DNA from 3 places in the Ruminiclostridium papyrosolvens DSM 2782 genome. Region 2 is predicted to be linked to each of the others. Evidence: a T-box and tRNA genes for the amino acid it is inferred to sense, from the RefSeq annotation. Region 2 holds a T-box; the other regions hold tRNA genes.
The links. A T-box is a leader RNA that pairs with one kind of tRNA and senses whether it is charged. The one in region 2 lies ahead of alaS (alanine--tRNA ligase), so its partner is inferred to be a tRNA-Ala.

Region 1: it has a tRNA-Ala gene. The T-box ahead of alaS (alanine--tRNA ligase) is inferred to sense a tRNA for this amino acid. The anticodon was not compared.
Region 3: it has a tRNA-Ala gene. The T-box ahead of alaS (alanine--tRNA ligase) is inferred to sense a tRNA for this amino acid. The anticodon was not compared.

The regions. Positions count from the first base shown of each region.
Region 1 is NZ_CP119677.1:2,308,501-2,313,772, reverse strand. Features, by position in the region: gene tnpC (IS66 family transposase) at 1-786, shown strand, start outside; gene P0092_RS10725 (hypothetical protein) at 994-1,257, opposite strand; tRNA gene P0092_RS10720 (tRNA-Ala) at 1,343-1,418, opposite strand; gene P0092_RS10715 (thiamine diphosphokinase) at 1,497-2,132, opposite strand; gene rpe (ribulose-phosphate 3-epimerase) at 2,155-2,823, opposite strand; gene rsgA (ribosome small subunit-dependent GTPase A) at 2,820-3,737, opposite strand; gene pknB (Stk1 family PASTA domain-containing Ser/Thr kinase) at 3,753-5,272, opposite strand, start outside.
Region 2 is NZ_CP119677.1:3,130,291-3,135,562, forward strand. Features, by position in the region: gene alaS (alanine--tRNA ligase) at 1-862, opposite strand, end outside; T-box leader at 941-1,154, opposite strand; gene P0092_RS14055 (HAD family hydrolase) at 1,206-1,871, opposite strand; gene argJ (bifunctional glutamate N-acetyltransferase/amino-acid acetyltransferase ArgJ) at 2,061-3,263, shown strand; gene P0092_RS14065 (chemotaxis protein CheW) at 3,334-3,753, shown strand; gene P0092_RS14070 (methyl-accepting chemotaxis protein) at 3,814-5,272, opposite strand, start outside.
Region 3 is NZ_CP119677.1:4,927,892-4,933,163, reverse strand. Features, by position in the region: gene P0092_RS21615 (D-2-hydroxyacid dehydrogenase) at 26-988, shown strand; gene P0092_RS21610 (class I SAM-dependent methyltransferase) at 1,019-1,639, shown strand; rRNA gene P0092_RS21605 (16S ribosomal RNA) at 2,117-3,638, shown strand; tRNA gene P0092_RS21600 (tRNA-Ala) at 3,812-3,887, shown strand; rRNA gene P0092_RS21595 (23S ribosomal RNA) at 4,404-5,272, shown strand, end outside.

The DNA.
Region 1 (5,272 bases), 820 kb from region 2:
ATGTGGGTATACCGTACAGGAAAGCTGTATAATGCTCCGCCAATTATACTTTATGATTACCAGCGAACCAGAAACAGCAGCCATCCAAAGGATTTTTTAAAGAAATACCAGGGTGTATTGGTAACGGATGGCTACCAAGTATATCATCAATTAGAAAAAGAAGAATCCGGTATAACGATAGCGGGCTGTTGGAGTCATGCCAGACGACGATATGCTGATGTGGTTAAAACCATGGACAAAGAAGCTGCAAAAAGTACACTTGCATATGCTGCATTGAGGCAAATTGCCATGATCTACAAAATCGACAATGATCTGATAGAACTTACACCGGAAGATCGGGTCGTACAACGGCAGCTACTTGTAAAGCCACAAGTGGAGGCTTTCTTCGCATGGATAAAAAACCATAAACAAGAAGTGGCATCACAGTCAGAAACGGGCAAAGGCTTTACCTATTGTATCAATCAGGAAAAATATCTAAAAACCTTCCTTACGAATGGGGATGTACCACTAGACAACAATGCAACGGAATCTGCAATTCGCGGGTTTTGTATAGGGAAAAACAACTGGCATATGATAGATACCATCGAAGGAGCAAAATCCAGCGCAATTATTTACAGTATTGCAGAAACGGCAAAGGCCAATAATCTTAAGCCATATGAGTATTTTAAATACCTACTGAAGGAAATACCCCAGCATATGGATGACAAAGACTTAACTTTTTTAGATAAACTGCTTCCATGGTCAGATCAACTGCCGGAACAATGCAGAAAGCAAACTAAGCAGTAAATTCAGCCGCCTATATGGCGGTTTTTTTGATAACTGTACTCATGGTTTACCGCTTACCTATAAATAATATGAATTCTATAATTCCGAAGAAAAAAGCTTCTATACAAAATATTAAAACTGCGCACGTAATGAGGATATGAAAAAACCGCAAATTCAATAACTGAATGTGCGGTAATAATATGATTCTCGAAATATAAAGATCATAAGTTAATTTGATTTGTTAATCCATTGCATAAATAAAACAGTGGAAAGCATTAAAGACAGTATTATTATGGACACTCCAATAACTATCGGGAAGTATGTACAACTAGTCATTAATTCTTGTGATGTTGTCCATCCAGATGCACCCTTAGGTCTTGATACACTTATGGCTATGTCACGTCCTTTAAAAAAGCCGATAAATGTAACTAAACAACCACTTAGAAACAAAATAACTATTAGTATAACAGCTTTAATCTTTTTTTGAATCATATCTTCGTCCTCCCTAATTACTTTAACATATTACAATCATTATTGAAATAAAAAACCACAAGGTTTAGGCCTTGTAGTTTTTTATTGGTGGAGCATAGGGGACTTGAACCCCTGACCCCCACACTGCCAGTGTGATGCGCTCCCAACTGCGCTAATGCCCCACATTTATTACTTGTTCAATCCAATATTAACATGATTTTTTACTGTTGGCAACCAAATTTTTCCGAGAAATTGACATATCAATCTCTGGACAGACATGCAAGTAAAATTCCACTATCAATACTGACAAAAGCTACTTCTTCCTCAAATTCATTACTAATTCCCCAGGAAGTTCCCAAAACCATAGTTGCATTGACTAGCGGATACTTTAACCCCCTTGTACTTACACCTGTGACTTTCTCCGTTATGGGAATTAAAGAAAGCTTTCTGCCCTCTTTTTTACTAATGCTGAAATTTGAATCGAACATATATAATTCGTTATGTTCATCTGCAATAGAACCCCTAAGTCCAATATCCAGCATTTTTTTCAGAAGCATAATGTTAGCAAAGGAATGGTCAATTCTTGTTCCCAAGGCTCCTAAAAAGACAACCTCTGTAGCTCCCAACTCCAATATCTTTTCAATAGCAAGTTCTGAATCAGTCATGTCCTTTTCAACCGGAAACTTCGATACATTTATGCCTTTTCTTAAATAATAATCCAAATCCTGTGAATTGGCAGAATCAAAGTCACCTATGAGAATATCAGGATTAATTCCCATTTTCCTCAGGTGACCCGCTCCTCCATCTACAGAAATAATATAATCTGATTCTTGTATGTACTTTTTAATTAAGTCATAATCACTAATTGAACCATTACAAACACAAACAGCCTTCATTTTATCTCTCCGCCATATGAAATTACAATGCACTCCTGTTGTAGGAATTCAGTTTTAAGCCTCTAATAGCTTCACCAACGTCATCTTGTTTAAACACGGCAGAACCTGCAACAATTACATTAGCTCCTGCCTTTGTTACAATATTTATGTTGTTGGCATCAATTCCGCCATCTACTTCAATATCAGCTACAAGAGTATTTCTTATCATCATATTTTTTAAGTCTGAAATCTTTTTTGTAGATTGGGGCAGATAGGATTGGCCTCCGAAGCCAGGATTAACAGTCATAATAAGTACCATATCCACGTCCTGCAATACAAAATCCAGTACAGTCAGCGGTGTTGCCGGATTCAGAGCTACTCCCGCTTTCTTTCCACAGTTTTTTATTAATTGAATTGTTCTGTTAAGATGTTTTGTAGCTTCAGCATGTACAGTTATGATATCAGCACCGGCCTGTGCAAACTGCTCAATATATTCATCAGGGTTTGATATCATCAGATGAACATCAAAAGTTTTTTGTGTGTATTTACGTAAACATTTAACAACTCCCGGCCCGATTGTTATATTTGGCACAAAATGACCATCCATAACATCGATATGAATAATATCCGCACCGTTTTTATCTATTTTTTCAATTTCACTGCCCAGACATGAAAAGTCGGCTGATAAAATTGAGGGTGCAATTTTAATCATTTTATCACTCTCCTAGATTCGGTCTTTTTTCCTTTATATTTTGGAATATCTTTTAAGGCTTTATATAATTGTATATATCTTTGATATCTGTTGTTATCAATTTCGCTGTGTTCAAGTGCTTCAATAATCCTGCATCCAGGTTCTGTTATATGACTGCAGGAGTTAAACCTGCAGGTATTAATGTAAGGCCGGAACTCGGGATAATAACTTTCCAGTTCATTATACGGGATATCTGTAATCTCAAAAGAACTAAACCCGGGGGTATCCGCAACATAACCACCGTATTTAAGTTCAAGAAGTTCCGCATGCCGTGTAGTATGCTTTCCACGTTCTATTTTGTTGCTCACACTTCCCGTTTCCATAACCCATGAATCCATAATATGATTTAAAATGGTTGATTTTCCTACCCCCGATTGACCTGCAAAAACAGTGATGTGTTCTTTTAGTTCTTCCTTTAAGAGCTTGTATCCGACATTACGGACAGAACTTATTTCTACGACTTCATAGCCGGCCAATGAATATGCGTTTCTGATAGTTTTAGCAGTACCATCATCAAGGTCAATCTTATTAATGCATATTATAACTCTGATTTTTTTCATTTCTGAGGTAATTAGCAGCTTGTCCAGCAACATATAATCAGGGTTTGGCGCTTTTGCAGCTACAACAATTGCTATTTGGTCAACGTTGGCAATTGCCGGGCGTACAAGTTCTGACATGCGTGGAAGTATTTCATCAACGTTTCCAAGCTTTTTAGCTTCGTCAATAATGCTAAAGCCTACCCTATCACCCGGAAGGGGGGTAACAGAATTCTTCCTGAATACCCCTCTGGGTTTGCACTCATAAATATTCTCTGTATCTTCTTGCTTTACGTAGTAAAAACCACCAATTCCCTTAAGTATTATACCAAGCGGCAAAATGAACCTCCTATTTTACTTTCCATCAGGGTTTGTTTTATTATCTCCGTCTCCGGAGCCGTTATCAGGCTGCTGCGTACCTGAAGTATCCTGACCTCCGGATGTATTTCCTTTACCGCCTTTACCATTACCTTTTGTATCTCCACCAGTATTACCGCTGGTCTGAGTATCTGATGGTTGGCTCTGGCTTGAACTTGGAGGCGCCTGTTGTTCCTGAGGTGTAAGCCAGATTGTTACCGTTTCACCCGGAGCGACTTCAGAGTATGCTTCAGGAGCTTGTCTATTAACGATTCCATTAGTAGTGCCTGCCGGAAGTACACTTCCAAGAGATAATTTTGCATCTTTAAGTAGTTTTAGAGCAACACTTTCCGTTTTGCCAACAAGATTCGGAACTTTTACTAATTTAACTTCCACACCCTTACTAACAAAAATTGTCACTACCGTATCATCTTTAATCTCTTCATTAGCTTTTGGCTCTGTACGGATTACATAATCTGCCTTAACACTCTCATTAAATTCTTCTTCAATTTTATATTTTATATCCTGACTTTCAAGTTGACTTTGAGCATCTCTATAATCTTTATTTATAACATCAGGCACTTTTTTACTCTTAGGGCCATTACTGATGGAAAGCTCAAGATTTGTAAAACTACCGTTTCTGTACTCTGCTCCCGGTTCGACACTCTGATTGAATATTATACCTTTCTCTACTGCATCATTATCCTGCCAGTTCTCGGTATAATTGATTCCTCTTTTAACTAAATCATCCTTTATTTCTTCAAATCTCTTATTACGATAATCGGGCATAGTATTAACTTTATTATCAGGCGTACCTTTTGTCAACAAACTTATAGTTATAAACAGTAATAATCCTATAACAAGCACACTGGCAATACCGGCCAGCCAATAAGTTGTATTGTTTTTCTTTTTTTGTTTTTCGGATTCATACTTTTTATTACTTACATTAGTCGGCTTTGTACTTACTCTTACAGTACTGTCAATATCGTCAGAATTTACAGTTCTCATTCTGATTGTTGACTGACTTGAAACTGAATTATGACCTATAAACCCGCCTTGAGGCTGTACCAGAACAGTGTTTAAATCGCTTAGCATTTCCGTAGCTGATTGATAACGCACATTTTGTTCTTTTTGAATAGCTTTCATAATTATTTCATTTACACCATAAGGTAAGCTGGGAACTAGCTTGTGAGGCTCTAACGGAGTCTCCTGAATATGCTTCAATGCCACCGCTACAGGCGAATCTCCATCAAAAGGAACCTTGCCTGTAACCATTTCATATAGGGCTATTCCCAAGGAATATAAATCAGATTTTTCATCAATAAATCCGCCTCTTGCCTGCTCTGGGGAAAAATAATGTACTGAACCGATTGTACTTCCAACCATAGTAATTGTAGAAGAGGTTACTGCACGTGCTATTCCAAAATCCGTGACTTTTGCAATACCTTCTTTTGTCAACAGGATATTGTGCGGTTTGATGTCTCTATGTACAATGTTATTCTTATGCGCATGTTCAA
Region 2 (5,272 bases):
ATACCATCATTGTTGTACTTCTGATGTGGTCTGTAATTACACGGATGGATACATCTGTTTTCTCGGATTTTTTGTACTCAACTCCTGCTGTTTTACAGATGTAATCAAGTATATTCCAAACAGTATCAACTTCAAATAGATTATCAACATCCTGTGAAATACATGCAAGCCTTTCAAGCCCCATTCCGGTATCTATGTTTGGGTGTGTAAGTCTTGTATAGTTGCCCTGTTCATCTCGGTTGAACTGGGTAAAAACGTTGTTCCAGAATTCTACATAGCGGTCGCACTCACAACCGACCTTACAGTCCGGGCTTCCACAACCTTTTTCAGGCCCCCTGTCAAAGTATATTTCTGAGCAAGGACCGCAAGGGCCAGTACCATGTTCCCAGAAATTGTCCTTTTTGCCCATTCGTACAATTCTTTCAGCCGGCAACCCTACAACCTTGTGCCATATATCAAAAGCCTCATCATCATCCTCATAAATTGTTACCCATAGCTTTTCAACAGGCATTTTCAGATCTTCAGTTACAAATTCCCAAGCCCATGGAATAGCTTCATTTTTAAAGTAATCCCCGAAAGAAAAATTACCCAGCATTTCAAAATAAGTACCATGACGTGCCGTCTTTCCAACATTCTCTATATCAGGTGTTCTTATGCATTTTTGACAGGTTGTTACTCTTTTTCTGGGAGGTTCTTCTTGTCCCGTAAAAAATGGCTTCAATGGTGCCATTCCTGAGTTAATAAGCAATAGACTTGGGTCATTTTTGGGAACCAAAGGAGCACTTGCAAGCCTTAAATGTCCCTTGCTCTCAAAAAACTTCAGATAACGTTCTCTTAATTCATTTAATCCTAGTTTTTGCATTTATATTCGTCCTTTCAAAGTATATTGGTCTTCATTTTTTAAGAAGTTCTTTACATAAAAAAACTCCCATCCCAAAAATAAAGGGACGAGAGATATCTCACGCGGTACCACCCTAATTCCCCAAATAGGGGCTCTTAGTCAATCCACAATAACGCCGTGGGTACGTCTATCCTTTTTACCGGACAGAAGCTCCGGAAACTGCTTCGTAAAATGCTCTGCAAGAACTCGCACCATCCGTTCCCTCTCTTTAGCCAGAAAACATAAAACTACTTCTATCCTTCATTGCCATTCTTGATAAAATTATATACAATCTTATATTCCAGTGTCAAGGATTGCAATAAATTTAATCCCTCTGAGCAGCAGTTACAAAGTAAAACAGTTCTAAAGGCGAAGTCAACAGTATTTTTCCGCCACATGCCAATAATTCTGCTTCTTCACGAAAGCCCCATAACACTCCGGCTGCCAGCATCTCTGCATTATTTGCTGACTCCATATCGCCTCCTGAATCTCCCACATATATGGTTTGCTCAGGTGCAACTCCCAATCTTTGTGCAGCTTCTATCAGTGAAGTGGGGTCAGGCTTACGTGGTATTCCTTCCCGTTCGCCAAATACTACCTGAAAATATTCATATCCCAATAATTTTTCAACTATCTCATTTGTAGGTTTATGGGGTTTATTTGAGCAGACTCCCATTTTTATCCCTGCTTTTTTAAGCTTATCCAACATTTCAGGTATTCCTGCATAAGCTTTTGTTTTGTTTACATAATTTTTATTGTATATTGTATGATAGTCTTCCAGTAACTTCTCCACTGTTGTGTCATCTATTCCGTCAGGAGCAGCGTTTTTTATCAGGTTACGTACTCCGTTTCCTACAAACTTTTTATATGATTCAGTTGGGTGAGTCTTGAAGCCGTGTTTTTCTAAAGCTTCATTGGCACTGTCGGCCAAATCCTCCAGTGAGTTTATAAGCGTCCCATCCAAATCAAACAATATGGCTTTGTATTTCATTTTTTCCTCCGATAAATTGCATAGATTAAAGGCAGAACTATTATAGCATAATATTTTTAGTTTAGATTGAATATATGTCAAATTTAAATTGATTCATTCTGCATAATTATGTATAATCAACTTAAAATAAAGATGTTATTATTTGTATTCAAATTTAAATAGAGCCTGAATAGGCACATGGAGGTTCACATGAATATTATTGATGGTGGTGTTACTGCTCCCAAAGGCTTTAAGGCTGCAGGAGTTGCCTGCGGAATAAAGAAAAATAACAGGAAGGATCTTGCGATAGTTTGTTCTGAGGATACAGCCGTTGCATCAGGCGTATTTACAACCAACGTTGTAAAAGGACACTCCCTGCAAGTTTCAATGGAACATATTAAGAATGGTTTTGCCAGAGCGATTGTAATCAATAGTGGAAATGCCAACGCCTGTGTTGGAGAAACAGGTTATAAGGATGCAAAGGAAATGACCGAGTTAACTGCGGAGCTTTTACAGTGCGATGCTCAGGATGTTCTGGTAAACGCTACCGGAGTTATAGGTACAAAGCTGAATATGCCTTCCATAAGATCAGGTATTCGTTCGGCTGTTAATGCCCTAAGCTCTCAAGGCGGGTCGGACGCAGAAGAAGCTATTATGACTACCGATTTGATGCCAAAGGAAATAGCTGTTGATATTGAGCTTCAAGGTGAAACTGTTCGTATCGGCGGTATTGCAAAGGGTTCGGGAATGATTCACCCTAACATGGCTACTATGATAGGTATACTCACAACAGATGCAAATATTTCAAGAAGCCTTCTTGATAAAGCCCTTAAGCAATGTGTAAAAAAGACTTTTAACAGAGTTTCCGTAGATGGAGATACCAGTGTTTGTGATTCTGTTTTTGTACTGGCCAATGGTTTTGCAGATAATGATGCCATTGTTAAAGAAGACTATGAGTATTCAAAATTTGTTGATGCGATGATGTTTGTTTGTACTTACCTTGCAAAGCTAATGGCTAAAGACGGTGAAGGAGCTACAAAGCTTATTGAAATTCAGGTTGACGGTGCCGGTGATGAAAGCGATGCTTATAAAGTTGTCAGTACTGTTGCTAAATCTCCTTTGGTAAAGACAGCTATCTTCGGAGAAGATGCAAATTGGGGAAGAATATTTACAGCTGTAGGATACTCAGGAGCTTCCTTTGACCCTAATCTTACAGATATCTATATAGGAGATATCCTTGTCTGTCGGAACGGAGCTGCCGCTAATTTTGACGAAGCTGCCGCAAAGGAATTACTCAAGAAAAAAGAAATTATCATTAAAATAAATCTTAAAAAAGGAAATGTTTCAGACAGGATATGGACATGTGATTTTTCCTATGACTATGTTAAGATAAACGGAAGTTACAGAAGTTAAACGATTGCCGAATTTTACTATTACTGATATAATGTTTGTACAAGAAATATTTTGGGGAGGTAATTGTAAAATGTCTACGCAATTGGTTTTATTTAAGATAAATAATGAGATATTTGCAATTAGTATAAATAATGTAAATATTATTGAGAGAATTACAGATATTTACAAAGTTCCTGATACACCTGAGTATATTGATGGATTGATTAATTTAAGAGGAAAAGTCCATACAGTTTTCAATTTACGAAAGAAATTTGGATATTCACCAAAAGAATCTGATGACAATACAAGAATTATTATTTTGAATCATCAATCAAACGTTGGCCTTCTCGTTGATGAGGTAATGGAAATATTCAGCGCAGAAGATTCTGAAGTAAAGCCTGCACCTGAGCTTATTTCAGGTATTTCAGGTAAGTTTTTCAGCGGCGTTATTGAAAGAGACGGTCGTATAGTACTTATTCTTGATCTTGAAAAATTGTTTGAAGTGAAATAATACATTAAAAAACAGGTTTGATATTCTCAAACCTGTTTTTTATACCCCATCCGGTATTTTCTAAACTTTAAATAAACCTACAGATGAATTCAGCTTTTTAGATAAGCTCTTAAATATGTTTGATTTTTCATGGACTTTTTTTACGGAAGTAATATTATTTTTAGTGTACTGATGCACATCGTCAGAACTGTTTGCTATCTCTTCGGCAGCGTTATTTATTTGATTAACCAGTAATACAAGATTGTCTTTTTGTTTATCCATTTCATGTAAATAATCAGTTATATTATAAAGGCGAGTATTTATATTGTTTATATTCTTTTGGATTTCCTGAAAACACTCTTTAGTTTCATTTATACAGCTGTTTTGAGAATCCGTTCCTGTGCTTACCTCTTCAAAACCCATGCTAAGATTGTTGGAATTCTGTACAATGCTTTCAATCATTTTTCTTATTACCCCTGCCTGTGAGTTTGTCTGATTAGACAATTCCTTAATTTCTTCCGCCACTACGGCGAATCCTTTGCCTGACTCTCCTGCTCTTGAAGCCTCTATTCTGGCATTAAGTGATAACAGTTGTGTCTGTTTTGCTATACTCTGAATTGTAGCAGTTATAGAATTTATCTGTTGCATTTGTGTCTGTAGTCCAACTATCATTTCATTCATTTTACTTATGCTTTGAAGATTAAGTGTCGAATTTGCCTCCAGCTTATCCATTTGGCTCTTGCCTCTTTCCGCTGAACTGTTGAGTCTGTCAAGAAAGTTGTAGACATTGTTTGAGTGCTCCCTTGTGGTAGCAATCTGAGCTGCAAGACTTTTTATCTCTGCCGCTGCATAATTTGTATTGTCTGCTTGATTCTTAATATTGACATTAATGTTTGATATAGATTTTTGAGTATATTCTGATTTTTCAAATGATTCACTGGCCTCGCTGTACATGAGAGCGGACATTTCATCTATTTCCTTTGATGCCGAACTGATACCTGATATAAGTATATTCAGATTGCTTACCATTTTCATAAATGCATTTCTTAAACTGTTTATTTCTGATATATTGCTTTTTTCGGTAAAGTGAACTTCCAAAAAGCCTTCTTCAATTTTCTTTATTTGTGTAGTAAGTTCAACTACAGGTTTTGATATATATTTTGAATAAATAATGGAGATAATTGTGGCAAGGAGAAGCGATAATACTAAAACAATTATAAGAATAAGAATGTATTGATTCACAGGCAGCATAACTTTGCTATGACTCATTTGAGCACATACAGTCCAATTTGCAAGACCTGACTTCTCCAAGTGGGCTATTTTTTTTATTCCAGAATCCATATAAGTAGTATTTTCACCATATACAGCTCCCTTGATTGGAATTTTGCTGTTTACTTTACTGTTGTCCGTATCGTATATAATTTTAAAACCACTGTCCAATACAATAATTTCGCTTTTTATTTTGCTCTTATCAAGTTTGAAGAATTTATCATAGTCCACTAATGCAGTTATTGTACCACTGAAGCCTGCAAGACTTTTG
Region 3 (5,272 bases), 1.8 Mb from region 2:
AATAACTTATTAACTGGAGGTAATCATGAAAATAGTTGTATTAGACGGATATACGTTGAATCCCGGAGATATGTCATGGGATGCAATGGGACAACTCGGGGAACTTGTAGTTTACGACAGGACTCCCGCTGACAAGGTAATTGAAAGAATTGATAACGCAGAGATAATTCTCACAAACAAGGTAATTCTAACAAAAGAGATATTGGATAAAATTCCGTCAGTTAAATATATTGGAGTAATGGCAACAGGATATAATGTAGTTGATACTGAATATGCAAAAGAACTTGGGATAATTGTCACAAATGTTCCTGCTTACAGTACGGATTCAGTAACTCAAATGGTATTTGCTTTTATATTGGAGTTCTGTCATCATGTAGGTGAACATACTAGGGTTGTACATGAAGGAAAGTGGACAAAAAACATTGATTTTTCATTCTGGGATTTTCCACTTATTGAATTAAAAAACAAGACCTTAGGAATAATAGGTTTTGGTGCCATTGGGCAAAAAGTAGCCAAAATTGCGGAGACCTTTGGTATGAAAGTATTATTTCACAGCAGAACTATAAAACCGGAACTTGAAACGTATACTGTAAAATCAGCTACACTGGAGAGGGTGTTTGCGGAGTCGGATTTTATAACATTGCACTGTCCTCTGACAGAACAGACAAGAGAATTAATAAATAAGGATACAATAGCTAAAATGAAGAATGGAGCTTTTCTTATAAATACATCAAGAGGTCCTGTAATAAATGAACAGGATGTGGCACATGCCTTAAATACCGGTAAACTGGCCGGTCTGGGAGCAGATGTTGTGTCTATAGAGCCTATACAAGCCGATAACCCATTGCTTAGTGCAAAAAATGCTGTAATAACACCTCACTTTGCATGGGCTACAGAGGAAGCCAGAGAAAGGCTTATGGATACATTAATTAAGAATATAGACTCTTTTATAAAGGGAACTCCGGTTAATGTCGTTAATAATCAATAATTATGATACTAAGATAGAAGGTGCCTGAATATGAGCCATATGAACAATATAAAAAAATATTATGAGGATAATTATAAAGAAGGATACCCCGATTACTACATACAAGGGTGGGAAAATAAGACTGCTCAGGAGATGAGGTTTAAAGAACTGGTTGGTCATATTAATCTTAATAACAAAAGAATTCTTGATGTGGGCTGTGGAACAGGAAACTTACTGGAGTACATTAATCAGAAATATACTGGATTTGATTATACGGGAGTCGATATTCTGCCTCACATGATAAAAATAGCAGAAGGTAAAAAGCTAAAAGGAAAGTTTATATGTATGGATTTGTTTAAGAACAATCCTTTTCCTAACAAATCATTTGATGCTATATTTTCATCAGGAATATTTAATCTCAATTTAGGTAACAACAAAGAATTCCTGCTGGATGCCTTGGAGGTTTTTCAGGATTTATCCTGCGGAGTAATATCATTTAATCTGCTTTGGGATAAGTCACCCGACAGGGAGGACAAATACTTTTACTTTGACCCGGATGAGGTAGAACAGCTATTAACAGAGAAGTACGGAATGAGTTGGACTGTAATAATTGCAAAGGGATATCTGAATAATGATTTTACGGTTCAATTAAAAAAGAAACAATGCTCCTGATAACCGGAGAAACAAAGAGTATTTTGAAAAATGACGGAGGAAACAATTTGTAAATTAAAATAAATCCTGCAAAAGGCTTATATAGGGAATAGAATTCACTTGAAAAAGCAATAATAAGGGTGATATACTAGCGTAGCTGTCACAGGCGATACACTGAAAAGTACGAAATACGTACAATGATTGTTCAGGAAATAATTTCTTGAAATCAAGTGTTGACAAAGGCTTGTCAGCGTGGTATTATAATAAAGCTGATTGCGTTAAAACAAACAGCAAAAACCTTACAAAGCAGTCGTAAGAAGGCTTTATGGACTTTGAAAAGTAAACAGTGATAAACATGTAAAGGAACTCGAAAAATTCCGAAATCGTAAAACGATTTCAAAATTGAGTAACTTGCGAACTTTACAACCTGGTTTTTGGAAACAAGAACTAGAAAATAAGTCAGCAAATTTTAATGAGCTAATTAAATTTTTCAAATATTAATTTGAGAGTTTGATCCTGGCTCAGGACGAACGCTGGCGGCGTGCCTAACACATGCAAGTCGAGCGGAGTTAATTGAAAGCTTGCTTTTGATTAACTTAGCGGCGGACGGGTGAGTAACGCGTGGGCAACCTGCCTGTTACAGGGGGATAACACAGGGAAACTTGTGCTAATACCGCATAACACAACGAGAAAGCATTTTCTTGTTGTCAAAGGAGCAATCCGGTAACAGATGGGCCCGCGTCCAATTAGCTAGTTGGTGATGTAACGGACCACCAAGGCGACGATTGGTAGCCGAACTGAGAGGTTGATCGGCCACATTGGGACTGAGACACGGCCCAGACTCCTACGGGAGGCAGCAGTGGGGAATATTGCACAATGGGGGAAACCCTGATGCAGCAACGCCGCGTGAAGGATGAAGGTTTTCGGATTGTAAACTTCTTTAGTCAGGGACGAATAAATGACGGTACCTGAAGAATAAGCCACGGCTAACTACGTGCCAGCAGCCGCGGTAATACGTAGGTGGCAAGCGTTGTCCGGAATTACTGGGTGTAAAGGGCGTGTAGGCGGGAATGTAAGTCAGATGTGAAATCCCAGAGCTTAACTCTGGAGCTGCATCTGAAACTATGTTTCTTGAGTGCCGGAGAGGAAAGCGGAATTCCTAGTGTAGCGGTGAAATGCGTAGATATTAGGAGGAACACCAGTGGCGAAGGCGGCTTTCTGGACGGTAACTGACGCTGAGGCGCGAAAGCGTGGGGAGCAAACAGGATTAGATACCCTGGTAGTCCACGCTGTAAACGATGGATACTAGGTGTAGGAGGTATCGACCCCTTCTGTGCCGGAGTTAACACAATAAGTATCCCACCTGGGGAGTACGGCCGCAAGGTTGAAACTCAAAGGAATTGACGGGGGCCCGCACAAGCAGTGGAGTATGTGGTTTAATTCGAAGCAACGCGAAGAACCTTACCAAGGCTTGACATAATAGTGAATACGGTAGAGATATCGTAGTCCTTCGGGACACTGTTACAGGTGGTGCATGGTTGTCGTCAGCTCGTGTCGTGAGATGTTGGGTTAAGTCCCGCAACGAGCGCAACCCCTGTTGCTAGTTGATAACATTAAGATGATCACTCTAGCGAGACTGCCGGTGATAAATCGGAGGAAGGTGGGGACGACGTCAAATCATCATGCCCCTTATGTCTTGGGCTACACACGTACTACAATGGCTATAACAGAGGGAAGCTAAGCTGCAAAGTGGAGCAAATCCCCAAAAATAGTCCCAGTTCAGATTGTGGGCTGCAACCCGCCCACATGAAGTCGGAATTGCTAGTAATGGCAGGTCAGCATACTGCCGTGAATACGTTCCCGGGCCTTGTACACACCGCCCGTCACACCATGAGAGTCTGCAACACCCGAAGTCGATAGTCTAACCGTAAGGAGGACGTCGCCGAAGGTGGGGCCGATGATTGGGGTGAAGTCGTAACAAGGTAGCCGTATCGGAAGGTGCGGCTGGATCACCTCCTTTCTAAGGAGACATGGTTCATGCAACTACGGTTGAGATGAATCAAATCTTTAGGTCGAAGATAAATGACAGAAAAGCTTGAGCGAAGCTCGCTTGACTGGTAATCATTATCTTAGAGTTTCTTTACAATCACTGTTTAGTTTTCAAAGCCCATGCGAATGGACTTTGATTTTTATGGGGGTATAGCTCAGCTGGGAGAGCACCTGCCTTGCAAGCAGGGGGTCATGAGTTCGATTCTCATTATCTCCACCATGGCTTTTAAAAAAGCCGAAAATACCAGTTGACATAACAATGAAAACTGGTATAATAGAAACTCCGCAGTCAGTGTGGAAACACAAACAACTGCGAGGTTTGTACCTTGAGAACTGAATAATGTTATTCAAAGAATGCGTTTCAAACAAGAGTTTGAAATACGTTTTAAGAAGATGAGAAGACAAGAGATATATATTAAATATGTATTTTCTGAAAAAGTAATAAGGGTAACATGTGAAGAAGGAGAAATCCTTTGAAACACGTAAAGCAGTTTACGTTGGAAACATGCAACTCTTAGGAAATTAACTCATTGATAGGTTAAGACAATCACTTTAAATCAATTACAATGTAATTGACATTGAGAATCTGATCAATCGAAGATATTCGATATATAAAAACTATAGATGCGAGTAATACAAGAAAGATGAGTGCCGAGGAGCGGAGCATACATAGGTATGTGAGCACCGCAGGACACGAAATCTGACGAAGTAGGACGACGCATGTAGAGTTTTTAGAGGTCAAGCTACTAAGAGCATAGGGTGAATGCCTTGGCACCAGAAGGCGATGAAGGACGTGACAAGCTGCGAAAAGCTACGGAGAGGCGCAAATAGCCATTGACCCGTGGATATCCGAATGGGGAAACCCGGCCGAGTTAAACACTCGGTCATCGTAACATGAATACATAGTGTTACGAAGGCAGACGTTGGGAACTGAAACATCTAAGTACCAACAGGAGTAGAAATCAAAAGAGATTCCGTAAGTAGTGGCGAGCGAAAGCGGAAGAGCCCAAACCAAAAGATAGCAATATCTTTCGGGGTTGTGGACTAGCATAATGATCCTTAAGACATAGCAGAATGAGCAGCTGGAAAGCTGAGACCATAGAGGGTAAAAGTCCCGTAAGCGAAATGTTAAGAGGCAGGCTAGAATCCAGAGTACCACGAGGCACGTGAAACCTCGTGGGAAGCAGGGTGGACCACCATCCAAGGCTAAATACTAACTGGTGACCGATAGTGAAGCAGTACCGTGAGGGAAAGGTGAAAAGAACCCCGGGAGGGGAGTGAAAGAGAACCTGAAACCCTATGTTTACAAGCAGTTGAAGAGCGTTAAGGCTCGACAGCGTACTTTTTGTAGAACGGTCCGGCGAGTTATTGTATGCAGCAAGGTTAAGTACTAAAGGTACGGAGCCGAAGGGAAACCGAGTGTTAAGAGCGCGTTAAGTTGCATGCTATAGACCCGAAACCGGGTGACCTACCCATGGACAGGTTGAAGCGGGAGTAAAATCTCGTGGAGGACCGAACCACATGACCGTTGAAAAGGTCTGGGATGAGCTGTGGGTGGCGGAGAAATTCCAATCGAACTCGGAGATAGCTGGTTCTCCCCGAAAT